4 regions of the Streptomyces sp. NPDC006261 genome follow, and region 1 is predicted to be linked to each of the others. Evidence: riboswitches for the same ligand, from Rfam matches in the RefSeq annotation. Region 1 holds a riboswitch; each other region holds the start of a gene.
The links. Region 1 has a riboswitch for cobalamin ahead of ABZ154_RS04440 (ABC transporter substrate-binding protein). Riboswitches for the same ligand answer to the same signal wherever they lie in the genome.
Positions count from the first base shown of each region.

Region 1 (4,181 bases):
CATCGAGCACGTGGGGTGCCCGCTCCCGGTCACCAGCTGCGTGCCGACCCCGTACGCGTCCACCGGTGCGGCCGCCAGCGAGGCGATGGCGTACTCGTCCAGGTCCGAGGTCACCACGATCTTCGTGCCCGTCGCCCCCAGCTCGTCCAGCTGCTGCCGCACCCGGTGCGCGACCAGCAGCAGGTCCCCGGAGTCGATCCGTACGGCCCCGAGCTCGGGGCCCGCGATCTCCACCGCCGCCCGCACCGCCTCGGACACGTCGTACGTGTCGACCAGCAGCGTCGTGCCCCGCCCCAGCGAGTCCACCTGCGCCCGGAACGCGTCCCGCTCGGTGTCGTGCAGCAGGGTGAAGGCGTGCGCGCTGGTGCCCACGGTCGGGATCCCGTAGCGGAACCCGGCCGCCAGGTCGGAGGTGGCGTCGAATCCGCCGACGTACGCCGCTCGCGCCGAGGCCACGGCCGACAGCTCGTGCGTCCGCCGCGCCCCCATCTCGATCAGCCGGCGCCCCCCGGCGGCGGCCGACATGCGCGAGGCGGCGGCCGCGATCGCGGAGTCGTGGTTGAGGATGGAGAGGATCACCGTCTCCAGCAGCACGCACTCGGCGAAGGAACTCTCCACCCTCAGGATCGGCGAGCCCGGGAAGTACACCTCGCCCTCCGGGTAGCCCCAGATGTCGCCGCTGAAGCGGTAGCCCGCCAGCCATTCGAGGGTCGGCTCGTCGACGATGTCCTGCTGGCGCAGGAAGCCGATGATCTCGTCGTCGAAGTGGAAGTTCTCCACCGCGTCCAGCACCCGGCCGGTGCCCGCGACGACCCCGTACCGCCGCCCCTCGGGCAGTCTGCGGGTGAACGCCTCGAAGACGGAGTGCCGGCCGGCGGTGCCCGCCTTGAGGGCCGCCTGCACCATGGTCAGCTCGTACTGGTCGGTGAAGAGCGCGGTCGACGGAACGCCGACCCGTCGCCCGAGGTCCGCTGAGTTCATGGCTGGGATGCTACCCCCTATTCGTCAAAGTGACGAGATGTGGGGCCGGTTTGTGCGCCCGGGCCGCTCGGGTGGCAGCATGGGACAGGTGAGCGTTGCTACCCCCGTAGAGATCGAACGTCCTGATTCGGCCGAGGAGACCTTCGCGGTCCCCGAGCCGGACGTCCCGTGGGTGACGCTCGTCCACAACGACCCGGTCAATCTCATGAGTTATGTGACCTATGTCTTCCAGGCCTACTTCGGCTACTCCAAGGACAAGGCGCACAAACTCATGCTCGACGTGCACCAGAAGGGCCGCGCCGTCGTCTCCAGCGGGAGCCGCGAGGAGATGGAGCGCGACGTCCAGGCCATGCACGGCTACGGGCTGTGGGCCACCCTCACCCAGGACCGCAACTAGCGTCCTCGCCGCCGTACGCACCCCCTGCCCCGTTTCGACCCACCATCGGAGAATCCATGGCCGGCCACTTCGAGGCCACCCCGGGCGGCGGCGCGGCCGTCGCGCTCGACGAGGTCGAGATCTCGATCCTGCGCTCCCTCGCCGTGCAGCTGCTCGAACTGATCGGCCCGGGCGACACGCCCGCCGACGGCGAGGACCCGCTCGCCGCGCTCTTCGCCGAGGGGCCCAGCAAGCCGCCCTCGGACCCGGCCCTGGCCCGGCTCTTCCCCGACGCGTACGGGGGTCCCGACGGGCCCACCCCCGAGGGCAGGTCGCAGGAGGAGCTGCGGGAGCTGTCCGCCGAGTTCCGCCGCTTCACCGAGACCGACCTGCGCTCCCGCAAGCGCGAGGACGCCCTCGCCGTCGTCCGGACGCTGGACGCGCTGTCGCCCGCCGGGGGCGGCGGAGCCGTACTCACCCTCACCGCCGAGGAGTGCCGCGCCTGGCTCGGCTCGCTCAACGACCTGCGCCTGACCATCGGCACCCGGCTGGAGGTCTCCGACGAGGGCGAGGGTGAGGAGGCCTCGCTCTACCGGCTCCCCGACAGCGACCCGCGCAAGCCCATGGTGATGGCCTATCTCTGGCTCGGCGCGCTGCAGGAAACGCTCGTCGAGACACTGATGCCGTAGTCGTTCCGCGCCGCCCCCCCGGGCGTACTCCGTTCGCTCGGCGGAGGCTCGGATCCGACCGCCCCGGACCATCCCCCCGTGGCCCCCGGTGTCCACCATGCGGTCCCTCCCGTACCACCCACCGGTACGCGAGGGCCCGCATGCCTATCCTGGCGCCATGCTGACCATCACCCAGGCGCTCCACGACCAGATCGTCGCCCACTCCCGCGCCGACCACCCCGACGAGGCGTGCGGCGTGGTGGCGGGCCCGGCCGGAACGGGGCGCCCCGAGCGCTTCATCCCGATGCTCAACGCCGCCCGCTCGCCCACGTTCTACGAGTTCGACTCCGGCGACCTCCTCAAGCTCTACCGCGACATGGACGACCGCGACGAGGAGCCCGTGGTCATCTACCACTCGCACACGGCGACCGAGGCCTACCCCTCCCGCACCGACGTGACGTACGCCAACGAGCCCGGCGCCCACTACGTCCTGGTCTCCACCGCCGACACCGACGGCGCCGGCCCCTTCCAGTTCCGCTCGTACCGGATCGTGGACGGCGAGATCACCGAGGAGGACGTGCAGGTCGTCGAGGCGTACTGAGGCCTGCCGATTCCCCCGGGCCCGCGTAGCCGCCGCACGGGTCTGGCACACTGCACCCGAGACCCGACCACAGGGCAGCAGGAACCAGGAAGCCGGTGCGAATCCGGCACGGTCCCGCCACTGTGACCGGGCCCCCTCCCGTACGGACGACTCCCCAGCGGACGACTCCGTACCGGAGGGCGCGCCCGGAAGCCAGGAACTGGCCCGCTGCCTTCTCGCATCGACCAGGGGACGCGGAAATCCCCCGGAGAGGCCCCGCCATGTCCTGGCGCACCCCCGCGCTCATAGCCGCCGCCGTGCTGCTCCCGCTCGCCCTCACCGCCTGCTCCACCCCGGACGGCGACAACGCCGGCACCGGGAACGGCGCCACGGCGAAGAGCGACGGCTTCCCGTACACCGTCACCAACTGCGGTGTCACCACCACGTACAAGGCCCCGCCGAAGCGCGTGGTCACCATGAACCAGCACGTCACCGAGATCATGCTGGAACTGGGCCTGACCGAGTCCCTCGCCGGCACCGCCTACCTCGACGACAAGGTCCTGCCGAAGTACGCGAAGGACTACGCGTCCGTCCCGGTCATCGCCAAGGAGTACCCCTCCTACGAGCAGGTCCTCGCCACCGGCCCCGACTTCGTCTACGGCGGCTACAGCAGCGCCTTCACCGCGGGCGACGGCCGCAGCCGCGAGGCGTTCGAGAAGTCCGGCATCGGGACCCGGCTCAACACCGAGAGCTGCGCCAAGACCGACACCCCGATGGAGACCCTCTACGAGGAGATCCGCGAGGTCGGCCGCACCTTCGGCGTCCCCGACCGCGCCGAGGCCTGGATCAAGCAGGCGAAGGCCGACAACGCGGCGACCGCCGAGAAGCTGGCGGACCTGAAGCCGCTCCCCGTCTTCGTCTACGACAGCGGCGACAAGACCGCGTTCACCGCGGGCGGCAAGGGCATCGGCAACGAGCTGATCGAGCGGGCCGGCGGCACCAACATCTTCGCCGACCTCGACAAGTCCTTCGGGGACGCCTCCTGGGAGAACGTCGTCGCCCGCAGGCCCGAGGCGATCGTGATCTACGACTACGGCGCCACCACCGTCGAACAGAAGAAGAAGCGCCTCCTCACCGACCCGGCCCTCGCCGACGTCCCCGCCATCAAGAACAAGCGCTTCGCGGTCATGCCGCTCTCCGACGCGGTCCTCGGCGTCCGCGTCCCCGCCGCCGTCGGGAAACTCGCGGCCCAGCTCCACCCGGCGGCCACCACCTCGTGACCTGCCGCACCCCCGCACCGCGGCGGCTGCTGCGCTACACCCTGGTCGTCGGCGTCCTCGCCGGCCTCCTCGCAGCCGCCGTGGTCGCCGCCCTCGCCCTCGGCTCCGTCCGCATCCCGCCCGGCCAGGTGATCGACATCCTGACCGGCCGGGCGGACGCGAGCCCCTTCCGCACGATCGTCCTGGACGTCCGGCTGCCCCGGGTCCTGCTCGGCATCGTCGTCGGCGCCGGACTCGCCGTCATCGGCACCGTCCTCCAGGCCCTAGTACGCAACCAGCTGGCCGACCCGTTCCTC
Region 1 is NZ_JBEXSI010000005.1:55,621-59,801, reverse strand. It holds gene ABZ154_RS04460 (nicotinate phosphoribosyltransferase) at 1-981, opposite strand, end outside; gene clpS (ATP-dependent Clp protease adapter ClpS) at 1,061-1,378, shown strand; gene ABZ154_RS04450 (DUF2017 domain-containing protein) at 1,435-2,046, shown strand; gene ABZ154_RS04445 (M67 family metallopeptidase) at 2,204-2,626, shown strand; cobalamin riboswitch at 2,709-2,828, shown strand; gene ABZ154_RS04440 (ABC transporter substrate-binding protein) at 2,887-3,885, shown strand; gene ABZ154_RS04435 (iron ABC transporter permease) at 3,882-4,181, shown strand, end outside.

Region 2 (4,181 bases), on a different contig from region 1:
AGTCCGCACCCGCCGCCGACCGGGACGAGGCGGAGCGCCTGGTCGCCGTCGCCAAGGGGTGGATCACCTGGCAGGCGCGGGGCGTCATCGTCGAGTGCCGGGAGCGGTGCGGGGCGCAGGGGTTGCTGGAGAACAACGGCATGACCGAGCTGTTCACCGGCATCGAGGGCGCCATCACCGCCGAGGGTGACAACCTCGCCGTCCACGCCAAGGCCGCCGCCGAGATGCTGTTCAGCGTTGCGGTCCGGGACGAGGAGGAGGCGCAGCGGCCCGGCGAGCTGGACGACCCCCGCTTCCTGGGCCGGCTGCTCGCGGCGGTGGAGGACATCTGGTTCGACCGCGCCCGGGAGCGGATCAGCGCCGCCCCGCCCGGCGACCCGCTCGGCCGGTGGAACGCTGCCTCGGGTTCCGCGCTGCGCGGGGTGGAGGCGTACGGCTACCGGCAGGCGAGCGAGGCGTACGAGCAGGCCGCCGCCTCCCTGCCCGCGGGGCCGGCCCGCGAGCGGCTGACCGAGCTGCACCGGCTCTTCGCCCTCCGGTGGATCGCCGGCAACAGCGGTGACCTGCTGGCGGCCGGACGGCTGACCGTCGAACAGGTGTCCCTGTTGCCCGAAGCGGTGGAGCGGCTCATCGCGACCGTGGCCCGGCACGCCCCCGACCTGGTGAAGTCGTTCGCGCTGCCGGAGCGCCTGATGTCGGACTGGCCGATCGCCGGAGCCGGCTACGCGGACGCCTATGACGATCCGGACGGGTCCTGGCACCAGCGCCGCAGGACGGGCGGAGCCGGGGCCCGCACGGCGGGTTTCCGGCGGCCCGCCTGTGGCAGCAAGCGGCGTCCGCTGCGCGAAACGGTGGCGGCGCTCGGCACCCGCGGGGTGCTGCTGGCCTACTGGGGAACCACGTCGGTGCTCTCGAGATGGTTCGAGAAGCCGCAGGTGGGCGTAGACGAATCGGTTCACCCCAGGGCGTAACCGGAAGATCGTCCTCCAGTTATTTCGGCGGTGGGCCTGTGCGTCATGCCACCCGCCGTTCAAGAGGCCGCCGATGAGAGGAAACACCGTGAAGAGCCAGACCATCCACCCGAAGATCACCGAGGTGCTGACCGAGACGTTCAAGGTGCCCGCAGCCGAAATCCTGCCGGAGTCCACGATGGACAGCCTGGAGATGGACTCCCTGGCGGTCGCCGAGTTCGCCGTCATCATCAAGGAGACCCTGGGGGTCGCCGCCGACTCCGAGAAGCTCTACAAGGACGCCACGCTGGCCGACATCTCCGCGTTCATCGACGCGGCCGTCGGCGGCGAGGCGGCAGGCGGTGCGGTGCCGGTGAGCAACACCCGATGAACCGACCCGCCATCGCCGTCACCGGCCTGGGGATGATCACCCCGGCCGGCCACACCACCGACACCACCTGGGACGGGGTCTGCCGCGGGGAGTCCTTCGCGCGCACCGTCCCCGAACTGCACGGCTGCGCCGTCGACTTCGCCTGTACGGTCTCCGGCATCGACCTGGACGAGGCGGTCGGCGGCCGCAGCGCCTTCCGCATGGGCCGGTACGTGAAGTTCGCCGTCCTCGCCGCACGGGAGGCGGTGGCCGACGCCGGGCTCGACCCCGCCCACTGGGACGGCGCCCGCGTCGCCGTCGTCGTCGGCACGAGCAGCGGGGGATCCGCCGGACTCACCGAACAGGCCGTCGCCCTGGAGCGGCGCGGCCCCGAGGCCACCTCACCTTCGGGCATCCTGCTCACCATCCCGAGCATGCCCGCGGCCGAGATCGCCATCCAGATGAAGGCCACGGGCCCCAGCCTGGCCCCCTGCACGGCCTGTTCCTCCGGGGTGACCGCCCTCTCCGTGGCCCGCGACATGCTGGCGCTGGGCCAGTGCGACATCGCGATCGCCGGAGCCACCGAGTCGATCGTCTTCCCGGTCGCCATGACCGGCTTCGCCCGCTCGGGCGCGGCGGCCCTGCGGGACGGGGACCCCGCCCGCCTCTGCCGCCCCTTCGCCGCCGACCGGGCCGGGCTCGTCATGGGCGAAGGCGCCGCGATCATGGTCCTGGAACGGGCTGAGGACGCCCGGGCCAGAGGAGCCGCACCCCGGGCGCTACTGGCCGGCACCGGCGCCACGACCGACGCCCACCACCCCACCAGCCCGCACCCCTCCGGGGCGGTCGCCCAGGCCGCCGTCGACGCGGCGCTGGCCGACGCAGGGTGGCGGGCCGAGGACGTCGACCACGTCAACGCGCACGGGACCTCTACCCCCCTGAACGACGCGACGGAAGCCGCCCTCATCGGCCGGGCCTATCCGCACCGGCCGCCCGTCACCGCCCCCAAGGGCGTACTGGGCCACTGCATGGGGGCGGCCGGCGCCATCGAGGCGGGGCTGACCGTCCTGACGCTCCAACACGGCATCGTCCCGCCGATCGCGAACCTGGACGCCCCCGACCCCGGGTTCGCCATCGACTGCGTCACCAAGGTCCCGCGTGAGCTGCCCGTACGACGGGCCGTCAGCCACTCCTTCGGCTTCGGCGGACAGAACGCGGTGATCGCGCTGCAGGCTCCGTGAGGGGCGGCCGGGCCGGTGCGGCGGGATGATCCCGCGCCGCACCGGCCCGCGTGCGGGGAGTGGTCCGCGCACCGGCTCTGAGCTGCACGAAGCCCCGTGATAGCTTGCCGGGGCCAGTCGAACCCCAGCGACGGGGTCAGGGAATCCGGTGCGAGACCGGAACTGACGCGCAGCGGTGAGGGGGACGGGCGGGGCCACGGCCACTGGAGCACACACGCGCTCCGGGAAGGCGTCCCGCCCGGACGAACCCGAGTCCGAAGACCTGCTGGCACCTGCGCCCCGCACCGGGGCACAGGAACCGTACGACGGGCTCCGCGGCTGAGCCCAGAGACACCGAGGTCCTCCGTGCTGTCCAAGGCCACCCCTGCCCCGATACGTACCGCCGCCCTGTTCGCGGTCGGCGTCGTCCTTCTCACCGCCTGCGGCGGCGGAGGAGGCACCACCTCGTCCGCCGACGGCGGCGACCAGGCCGACGGCTTCCCGCTCACCCTCAAGAACTGCGGGCGCACCGTCACCGTGAAGGCGCCGCCCCAGCGGGCCGTCTCCGTCGACCAGGGCTCGACGGAGATCCTCCTCTCGCTCGGCCTCGCCGACCGGCTCGCGGGCACCGCGACCTGGAGCGACCCCGTCATGAAGGGCCTGGAGAAGGCCGCCGAGGGCGTCGAGCGCATATCGGAGAACCGGCCCTCATCGGAGAAGGTCCTCGACAAGGAGCCCGACTTCCTCAGCGCCTCCTTCGCCTCCACCCTCGCCAAGGGCGGCGTCGCACCCCGCGAACAGTTCGAGAAGCTGGGCGTCCCCACGTACATCTCGCCCGCCGACTGCATCGGCAAGGACAACAGCGGCGGCGGTGACGGAGCCCGCACCGCACCCCTCACCATGGACAGCGTCTACACCGAAGTCCGTGAGCTCTCCCAGGTGTTCGGTGTCCCCGAGCGAGGCGACGCCCTGGTGGAGAAGCTCCAGGCGCGGGTGGCGAAGGCCACCGACGGCATCGACGGCTCGAAGGCCTCCCTCCTCTACTGGTTCTCCGACTCCAAGGCCCCCTACCTCGCGGGCTGCTGCGGTGCCCCCGGTGTCATCACCCGGGAGCTCGGCGCGAGGAACGTCTTCGACGACACCCACGACGAATGGCCCCAGATCAGCTGGGAGACCGTCGCCGACCGCAACCCCGACGTCCTGGTCATCGGCGACCTGAGCCGCACGATGCAGACGGCCGAGAGCGCCGAGAAGAAGATCGAGTTCCTGGAGTCCAACCCGGTCACCAAGACCATGGACGCCGTCAGGAACCGGCGGTACGTGCTGCTCAGCGGCCAGGCGATGAACCCGACCATCCGCACGGTCGAGGGCCTGGAGCGCGTCGCCGCCGGGCTGCGCGACTTCGGGCTCGCGGGGTGAGCAGCGGCAGCCGGACGGTGGAGCGGCCCGCTGAGGTACGACGGGCCGGCGCGCCGGTCCAGGCGCTGCTCTGGACCGGCGGACTCCTGCTCCTGCTGTTCTCCGTCGCCGTGGCCGTCACGATCGGGCCCGCCCGGATCTCCGTCCCCGACGTCTGGTCCGCCGTCGCCTCCCATCTTGGCTTCGGCGCCTCGGAGCTGAGCCCGATCCGGGACGGCATCA
Region 2 is NZ_JBEXSI010000001.1:176,140-180,320, reverse strand. It holds gene ABZ154_RS00805 (acyl-CoA dehydrogenase) at 1-971, shown strand, start outside; gene ABZ154_RS00800 (acyl carrier protein) at 1,060-1,341, shown strand; gene ABZ154_RS00795 (beta-ketoacyl-[acyl-carrier-protein] synthase family protein) at 1,338-2,561, shown strand; cobalamin riboswitch at 2,659-2,846, shown strand; gene ABZ154_RS00790 (ABC transporter substrate-binding protein) at 2,907-3,959, shown strand; gene ABZ154_RS00785 (iron chelate uptake ABC transporter family permease subunit) at 3,977-4,181, shown strand, end outside.
Region 2: it holds a riboswitch for cobalamin, as region 1 does, so the genes downstream of both, ABZ154_RS00790 (ABC transporter substrate-binding protein) here and ABZ154_RS04440 (ABC transporter substrate-binding protein) in region 1, are expected to answer to the same signal.

Region 3 (4,181 bases), on a different contig from region 1:
CCCCTCCGCCGCCCGCCGCACGAGCGCGTCCGCGAGCCCCCGCTCGCGCAGCCAGGCCAGCGCCTTCACCGTGCCGCGCGTCCCGGGCACGACGACCAGGTCCGCGTCGGCCAGCTCATCGGCCCGGTCCACGAACCGCACGACGACGCCCGGTTCGGCGGCCAGCGCGTCCACGTCCGTGAAGTTCGACATCAACGGAACCGCGCAGACCGCGACCCGCAGCACGTCCTCGCCGTGCGGGGGCGTCACGACCGACTCCCGTACCGCACCCCGCAAGGAGACCCGCAGGCCGTCCTCCTCGTCGATACCGAGCCCATGGGTGAACGGCAGCACCCCGTACGTCCGCCGCCCGGTCAGCCCGTACAGCATGTCCAGGCCCGGCTCCAGCAGTGAGACGTCACCCCGGAACTTGTTCACCAGATAGCCCGCGACCAGCGACTGGTCCTCCGCGCTGAGCAGCGCCGTGGTCCCGAAGAACGAGGCGAAGACCCCGCCGCGGTCGATGTCCCCGACCACGAGAACGGGAAAGCGGGCCGCCCGCGCGATCCCCATGTTCACGATGTCCGTACGCCGCAGGTTGATTTCCGCGGGGGAGCCCGCCCCCTCACAGATCACCGCGTCATAGGCCGACCGCAGCTGCTCCAGGCAGTCGGAGACCGTCCCGAGCAGCGCCTCCTGACGCCCCCCGTGGTAACCCCGGGCGCTCATCTCGCCCACCGGCTTCCCCATCAGGACGACCTGGCTGGAGCGGTCGCTGCCCGGCTTCAGCAGGACCGGGTTCATCAGCGCGGTCGGCTCCACCCGGGCGGCCTGCGCCTGCATGGCCTGGGCGCGCCCGATCTCCGCGCCCTCGCGGGTCACGAAGGAGTTGAGGGACATGTTCTGCGCCTTGAAGGGCGCGACCTTCACGCCCCGGCGCACCAGCCAGCGGCAGATGCCGGCCGTGACGACGCTCTTGCCCGCGTCCGATGTGGTCCCCGCGACCAGCAGCCCGCCACTCATGCCCGTCCCCGTTTCTGTCCTGTCGACGACCGTCCCGTGACCACGCGCCCCACGACCGTCCGGCCCACCACACACACGCCGAGGGCCAGCACGCTCACCCGGCGCGACAACCGCACCGCGCGCTCGATGTCGGAACTCCGGACCTCCCGGCCCGACTCCCCGTTCAGGACCGGCCGGTGCTCGACGCGCCCCGCGTACGCCAGCGTGCCGCCGAGCCGTACGCCGAGCGCCCCCGCGAACGCGGCCTCCACCGGTCCCGCGTTCGGGCTCGGGTGACGCCCCGCGTCCGCCTTCCAGGCGCGCACGGCCTCCGAGGGCCGCCCGCCGCCCACCACGGCCAGTGCGGCCGTCAGCCGGGCACCGGGCCACCCCGCGAGGTCGTCCAGGCGGGCCGAGGCCCAGCCGTAACGGCGGTAGCGGGGCGACCTGTGGCCGACCATCGCGTCGAGGGTGTTCACGGCCCGGAAGCCGACGAGCCCCGGCACCCCGCCGATCGCGCCCCACACGAGCGCGCCCACGACGGCGTCCGAGGTGTTCTCCGCGACCGATTCCACGACGGCACGGGCGATCTGCGGTCCGTCCAGGGAGTGCGGATCGCGCCCGCACAGACGCGGCAGCCGCTCCCTGGCCACCTCCAGGTCCCCGGCGGCCAGCGCCCCTCCGACGGCGCGGGCCTCCCGGCCCAGCGACGTACCGCCGACGACCGACCACGTGGCGGCGGCGGTCAGCGCGACGGTGAGCGCGGGACGGTCCCGTACGGCACGGGCGGCCAGCGCGGCGGCCCCCACGGCGCCTCCGGCGCACAGCAGGGTGTGCAGCGCTCCCCGGCCTCGGTCGTCCCGCCACAGCAGCAACTCCACCCGCGCGGCGGCCCGGCCGAAACCGGCTACGGGATGCCCCCGGCGAGGGTCGCCGAGAGCCGCGTCGGCGATCAGCCCGGCGATGGCGCCGTACGCGAAGACACGATCGGCACGCACGGTCAGCCCGCCGCGGGCAGAGGCGTTCCGGCAGGAAGGGGCACAGGATGCGGTACACGGCGGCCGGGCATGGCTTATGTCCTCACTCAGGGTCCGCGCCCTGGTTCGACGTGACCGGCGACAAGAGTCTCCTGGCTTCCGGATCCGCAGTTCCCCCGGCCTTCCAGCCCGCGTACCGAGGGCCGTGACATCCGGTGTGGGGGAGTGCTCCCCGGTGACAGTGGCGGGACCGCGCCGGATTCACACCGGCTTCCTCTTCTGTCGCCGTAAATGGCTCCGGCAGTCCACCACGCTGCGAGAACGGGCGTCAACTCGCTGTTGACCTGCGGAGCTCCAGTGTGCGCAGACGCACATCGGGCCGGACACACGGTGGTGTGTCCGGCCCGAGAGGAAGCGTCGGTGCGGTCAGGCGACGATCAGATAGATCCCGTACGCGACCGCCGCCACGCAGGCCGCGAAGCAGGCGTACGCGCCGGTGCGCGCGAGCGCGGCCGACCCGCCGGAGGCGCTGCCGCCGGCCGGGGCCGACAGCTTGGAGAGGGCCACGATGCCCACGGTGAAGAGGCCGACCAGCGCGACGGTGACCACGAGACTGACACCGAAGACGGAGGCGAGAGCTGCCCAGTCGATTTTCATACGGATCTGTCCTTACACCGTGGCCGAGGGCCGCGCCGTGTCGTCGGGCGCTGCGGCCGGGGCCGGGATGGTGGTCATGAGGTCGGTGGGGTGGGTACCGATGGGCGGCGGCTGGACCGCGGCGATGGCCGTGGTGACGACACCCCGGGGCTCGTCGTCCGTGGCCGCGGTGTCGTTGACGTTGGTGTGGTCCACCGGCTGGCGGCGCGAGGCAAGCCAGATGGCGAAGGAGCCGCCGACCAGCAGGATCGCGGTGGTGGTGATGCCCCACGGGCCCTGCTTGGTGAGGAACTCGGCACCCGCGCCGACCAGACCGGCGGCAGGGAGCGTCAGACCCCAGGCGACGAACATCCGGGTGGCGGTGGACCAGCGGACCACGCCGCCCTTGCGGCCGAGGCCCGCGCCCATCACGGCACCCGAGCAGGACTGGGTGGTGGAGAGCGAGAAACCGAGGTGCGACGAGGCCAGGATGACGGTCGCGGCACTGGTCTGGGCCGCGAAGCCCTGCGGCGGCTTCAGGTCGGTCAGGCCGCTGCCCATGGTGCGGATGATGCGCCAGCCACCGAGGTAGGTGCCGAGCGCGATGGCGACACCTGCGGAGACGATGACCCACATCGGCGGATTGGAGCCGGGGGCGAGAACGCCGCCGGTGACCAGGGCCAGGGTGATGATGCCCATCGTCTTCTGGGCGTCGTTGGTGCCGTGGGCGAGCGAGACGAGACCGGCCGAGGCGATCTGACCGGCCCGGTAGCCCTTGGCCGTCGACTTGAGCTGGTTCGGGTCGGTGACGTTCCGGTTGATCCGGTACGTCAGCCTCGTGGCCAGCATCGCGGCGAGACCGGCGACCAGCGGGGCGGCGATCGCGGGGAGCAGCACCTTGGTGACGACGGTGCCGCCGTTGATCGAGGACCAGCCGGCCGACATGACCGCCGCGCCGATCAGACCGCCGAACAGGGCGTGGGAGGAGCTGGAGGGCAGGCCGACCAGCCAGGTCAGCAGATTCCACAGGATGGCGCCGACGAGCGCCGCGAAGATGACCTCGGTTCTGAGGCCGTTCTCGTTGACGATCCCGCCGGAGATCGTCTTGGCGACCTCCACTGACAGGAACGCGCCGATGAGGTTGAGAACGGCGGACATGGCCACCGCTGTCTTGGGCTTCAGTGCGCCGGTCGAGATGGTGGTAGCCATCGCGTTGGCGGTGTCGTGGAAACCGTTCGTGAAATCGAACACGAGAGCTGTCACGACCACAATCGCGAGCAGCAGCGTGATGTGTTCCATTTACCCAGGCAATCGTTCGACGTCAGTGGCACGTGGACCGTAGGCAACCTGGGTGAACGGAAGATGAACTGGGCGGGGCGCTGTGGTGACCCGAATCGGAGTGCGGTGATTCCGTTTGTGTGCGGGAGGGGTTGCCGTATGCCCGTGGGGCACCGGCTGGTCTGCCCTTTACTCCTCGTTGGCGAAGTTTTAGACGGACACATCCGGCCCCGGAAGAGATCCCGGTCACGTGGGGGATGACGTTCCGGTTTCCAGCCCCCGACCCTACGCTCGCCCCATGAGCGAGCA
Region 3 is NZ_JBEXSI010000054.1:27,127-31,307, reverse strand. It holds gene ABZ154_RS28105 (cobyric acid synthase) at 1-1,002, opposite strand, end outside; gene ABZ154_RS28100 (cobalamin biosynthesis protein) at 999-1,979, opposite strand; cobalamin riboswitch at 2,104-2,237, opposite strand; gene ABZ154_RS28095 (hypothetical protein) at 2,385-2,615, opposite strand; gene ABZ154_RS28090 (inorganic phosphate transporter) at 2,628-3,893, opposite strand; gene ABZ154_RS28085 (class II aldolase/adducin family protein) at 4,171-4,181, shown strand, end outside.
Region 3: it holds a riboswitch for cobalamin, as region 1 does, so the genes downstream of both, ABZ154_RS28100 (cobalamin biosynthesis protein) here and ABZ154_RS04440 (ABC transporter substrate-binding protein) in region 1, are expected to answer to the same signal.

Region 4 (4,181 bases), on a different contig from region 1:
GCCTGGCGGTGGGGGTCGACGCGCCGGGAGCCATTGCCCGCGAGGCACCACCGCTTGAGGTACTTGCCCACCCCGGGCTCGGTGAAGCGGACCCCGTACAACTCGGCCCATCTGGCCCCGTGTCCACAGCTGTGCGGGAGTGCAGGCCTGCGGTTCTGTGGCCGAGAGTCTGTCCACCGCCGTCATGACTCACCGTCACCACCGAATGTGAGACAGAGCCGAACGTTTTACAGTCCCCCGCCAGGGCATCCGCGACACACCCGACTTCGACCGCCTCGCCGCCTGGGACGCCCTGCGCTCCCGCTTCCTCTCCCTGCCCGCCGACCCCTGGACCGCAAGGGCAAGGGCTTCGCGCACAGCGGCTGACCGGACGGGCGCCCTGTGTCACGGCAAGCTCGCCGTGACACAGGACGCCGTGGATGTGTCGCGCTCAGGAGATGTTGGGCGGCAGGGAGGAGCGCACCTTCCGAGCCGCAGCGACCAGGTTCTCGAGGGATGCGCGGACCTCGGGCCAGCCGCGGGTCTTCAGGCCGCAGTCGGGGTTGACCCACAGCCTCTCCGGCGGGATGGCCTCCAGCCCCTTGCGGAGCAGGGCGGCCGCCTCGTGGGTGCTCGGGACGCGCGGGGAGTGGATGTCGTAGACGCCGGGGCCGGCCTCGCGCGGGTAGCCGTGAGCGGACAGTTCGCGGGCGACCTGCATGTGGGAGCGGGCTGCCTCCAGACTGATGACGTCGGCGTCGAGGTCGTCGATCGCCTGGACGATGTCGCCGAACTCGGCGTAGCACATGTGGGTGTGGATCTGGGTGTCGGGCCGCACGTCACTGGTGGTGAGACGGAACGCCTCGGTGGCCCAGGCCAGGTAGGCGGGGCGGTCGGCGGCGCGCAACGGCAGGGTCTCACGCAGGGCGGGTTCGTCCACCTGGATCACCGAAGTACCGGCCGTCTCCAGGTCGTTCACTTCGTCGCGCAGGGCGAGAGCGACTTGGCGTGCGGTGTTGGCGAGCGGCTGGTCGTCGCGGACGAAGGACCAGGCGAGCATGGTGACCGGGCCGGTGAGCATGCCCTTGACCGGCCGGTCGGTCAGGGACTGGGCGTATGTGGTCCAGCGGATGGTCATCGGCTCGGGGCGGGAGATGTCGCCGGCGAGGATAGGCGGGCGGACGTAGCGGGTGCCGTAGGACTGGACCCAGCCGTGCTGGGTGGCAAGGTAGCCGGTGAGCTGCTCGGCGAAGTACTGGACCATGTCGTTGCGCTCGGGCTCGCCATGGACGAGGACGTCGATGCCGGTCTTCTCCTGGAAGGAGATGACTTCGCGGATCTCGGTCTCGATGCGCCGCTCGTATCCGGCGGTGTCGATGCGGCCGGCGCGCAGGTCGGCGCGGGCGGTGCGCAGCTCGGTGGTCTGTGGGAAGGAGCCGATGGTGGTGGTCGGCAGCAGGGGCAGGCGCAGGTGGGCGTGCTGGGCGGTCGCTCGCTGCGGGTACGGCTGCGAGCGGCGGCCGTCGGCGTCAGTGACGGCCGCGGCGCGGGCGCGTACCGCCGGGTTGTGGGTGAGGGCGGATCCGGCCCGGGAGGCCAAGTCGGCGCGGTTCACGGCGAGCTCGGCCGCGATGGTGTCGGTGCCCTCGGTGAGACCGCGGGCGAGGGTGACGACCTCAGCCGTCTTCTGGCGGGCGAAGGCCAGCCAGCGGGCGACCTGCGGGTCCATCTCGCGTTCCGCCGTCGCGTCCAGGGGGACGTGCAGCAGGGAGCAGGAGGCAGCCACGTCCACCCGGTCGGCGAGGCCGAGCAGGGTGCCGAGTGTCGACAGCGACTTCTCCATGTCGTTGATCCACACGTTGCGGCCGTCGACGACTCCGGCAACGAGCCGCTTGCCGGGCATGCCGCCGGCGGCGGCGAGGTCGTCGAGGTTGGCGGCACCGGCGCCGGTGAAGTCAAGGGCCAGTCCGTCGATCGGTGCCTTGGCCAGGACAGGGAGGGCGTCGCCGAGCCGGTCGAAGTAGGAGGCGACCAGGAGCTTGGGCCGGTCGGTGAGCGTGCCGAGGTCGCGGTAGGCGCGGGCTGCGGCGTTCAGCTCGGCCGGGGTGCGGTCCTGGACGAGGGCGGGCTCATCCAGCTGGACCCACTCGGCACCGGCGGCCCGCAGGTCGGCCAGTACCTCGGCGTATACCGGCAGCAGCCGGTCGAGCAGTGTCAGCGGCTCGAAGTCCGCGGCGACACCGGGGGCGGACTTGGCCAGCAGCAGGTAGGTAACCGGGCCGACCAGCACGGGGCGCGCGGTGAGGCCGAGCGCGAGGGCTTCCTTCAGCTCGGCGACCTGCTTGGCCGAGTCGGCGGAGAAGGCGGTGTCGGGGCCGAGTTCGGGGACCAGGTAGTGGTAGTTGGTGTCGAACCATTTGGTCATCTCCAGCGGCGCGACGTCCTGGGTGCCGCGGGCCATGGCGAAGTAGCCGTCGAGCGGGCTGGCATCGACAGCGGTGCGGTGGCGGGTCGGGATGGCGCCGACCATGACGGTGGTGTCCAGGACGTGGTCGTAATACGAGACGTCTCCGGTGGGCACCTCGTGGATGCCGGTGTCGGCGAGCTTCTGCCAGTTGGTGCGGCGCAGGCCGGCGGCCGTCTCCTTGAGGGCGTCGGCGGTGACCCGGCCCTTCCAGTAGCCCTCGATGGCCTTCTTCAGTTCACGGTTCTGGCCTTGGCGGGGGTAGCCGTACACGGTGGCCCTGGCGGCCGCGGCTGCGGACTTGGCTGTCACGGAACTCTCCTTCGCGAGTGTCTCTCCGAAAGACCCGGGACGACTCGTAGGACGCGAAGGGATGGCACACCGGGCGGACCACGCCGCAGTGTCGTCGCGTGTGCCTGCCTGATATGTACGCCGACCCGCCCACGAGGTCACCGAGATCACCGTGCGCTCACGCACGGGCAGTGGCAGGTCTTCGGACTCGCGGGCACGTCTGCCGGGGGCAGACACCTACTGGCCGTCGCTTCCCAGACCCGTCTGTCGGGTCCAGTGCGTATGACGGCGGTCGTTCCCGCTCACCGCTGCGGGGCAGTCCCGGATTCCCACCGGGTTCCCTCTTACGACGCGCCTGCCTGGAGGACAGGGCGAACCAGCTGCACCCGCCACCCTAGGCGCCGAGCTCGGCTCCGGGCCAACACCGGTCACATGCCGGACGGTGAGATGAGACACCCGCCCAAGCCCCGGTAGCGCCGGGAACGGAAACGCGGCGGAGCGCGGAGCGGTTCCTCAGTCCTCGCTCCACGCCCGCCTCCACAGGAGCCCGGGCCCCTCAGCCCCCGGTCGTATGTGTGGAACCCCCGGCCGGTCTTCCGTCCGAGCATCCCGGCCTCGACCATCCGCTGGAGCAACAGCGGCGGCGGTACGTACAGCGGCTCCTTGAACTGCTCATACAGCGACTGGGCGCGATGGCGGCGACCGTGTCCAGACCGATGAGGTCGGCGAGCTTGAGCGGGCTCATGGGGTGGGCGCAGCCGAGTTCCATGCCGACGGGTGCGGGGCGGGGCGATGAGGGGATGCGGAGCGGGCAGCACGACCGGCACCGTCGGCGCGGCCGGGGCGTCGCCGACCGGCCGCGGGGACTATCCCCGCAGGCACCGAGTCCGGTTCCTGCTGCTCAGGTTGCGGGGCCGGTGAGCGGAATGGTCGCGGTGATGGTCCCTACTCCGCCTGTCCGCCGGGTGATCTGGATGCGGGCGATCTGACGCACGATGCGCCGCCTCAGTTCCTCCAGCCGGCTGGCTCCGGGGCGCAGTTCTGACGGGGACAACAGCGGCTGCGGCCGGGCTGCCGTCTCGTAGGGGCCGGTGACGCTGATCGTTACCTCGTACCGGCCGAGTGTGCAGGTGAGTTGGCAGGAGGATCCGGGCGGGCTGCGTGTCAGAGCGTCGGAAGTCAGTTCCGAGGCGACCAGTAAGGCGTCGTCCACTCCGCCCTGGTGTGCTGCGCGGAAGTGGGCGTCGGGGGCACAGAGCAAGGGGTGGAGGGCGAATTCCACTTCGCTGCGGGCATGTGCCGCCGAGTCCGGCCGACAGGTGTCCCCTCCGGGGTCATCCGAGGCGTCGGCGGACTGGGGGTCGGTCGGATCTCCATCCGCAGGGCTCATGCCCCCCGCCTACCCTGCCCCGCCGGACCATACCGAAGAAGCGCGGGGGAAGTCCTT
Region 4 is NZ_JBEXSI010000047.1:44,404-48,584, reverse strand. It holds gene metE (5-methyltetrahydropteroyltriglutamate--homocysteine S-methyltransferase) at 431-2,755, opposite strand; cobalamin riboswitch at 2,927-3,113, opposite strand; partial or broken gene ABZ154_RS26505 (3-hydroxyacyl-CoA dehydrogenase family protein) at 3,295-3,506, opposite strand; gene ABZ154_RS26500 (hypothetical protein) at 3,636-4,124, opposite strand.
Region 4: it holds a riboswitch for cobalamin, as region 1 does, so the genes downstream of both, metE (5-methyltetrahydropteroyltriglutamate--homocysteine S-methyltransferase) here and ABZ154_RS04440 (ABC transporter substrate-binding protein) in region 1, are expected to answer to the same signal.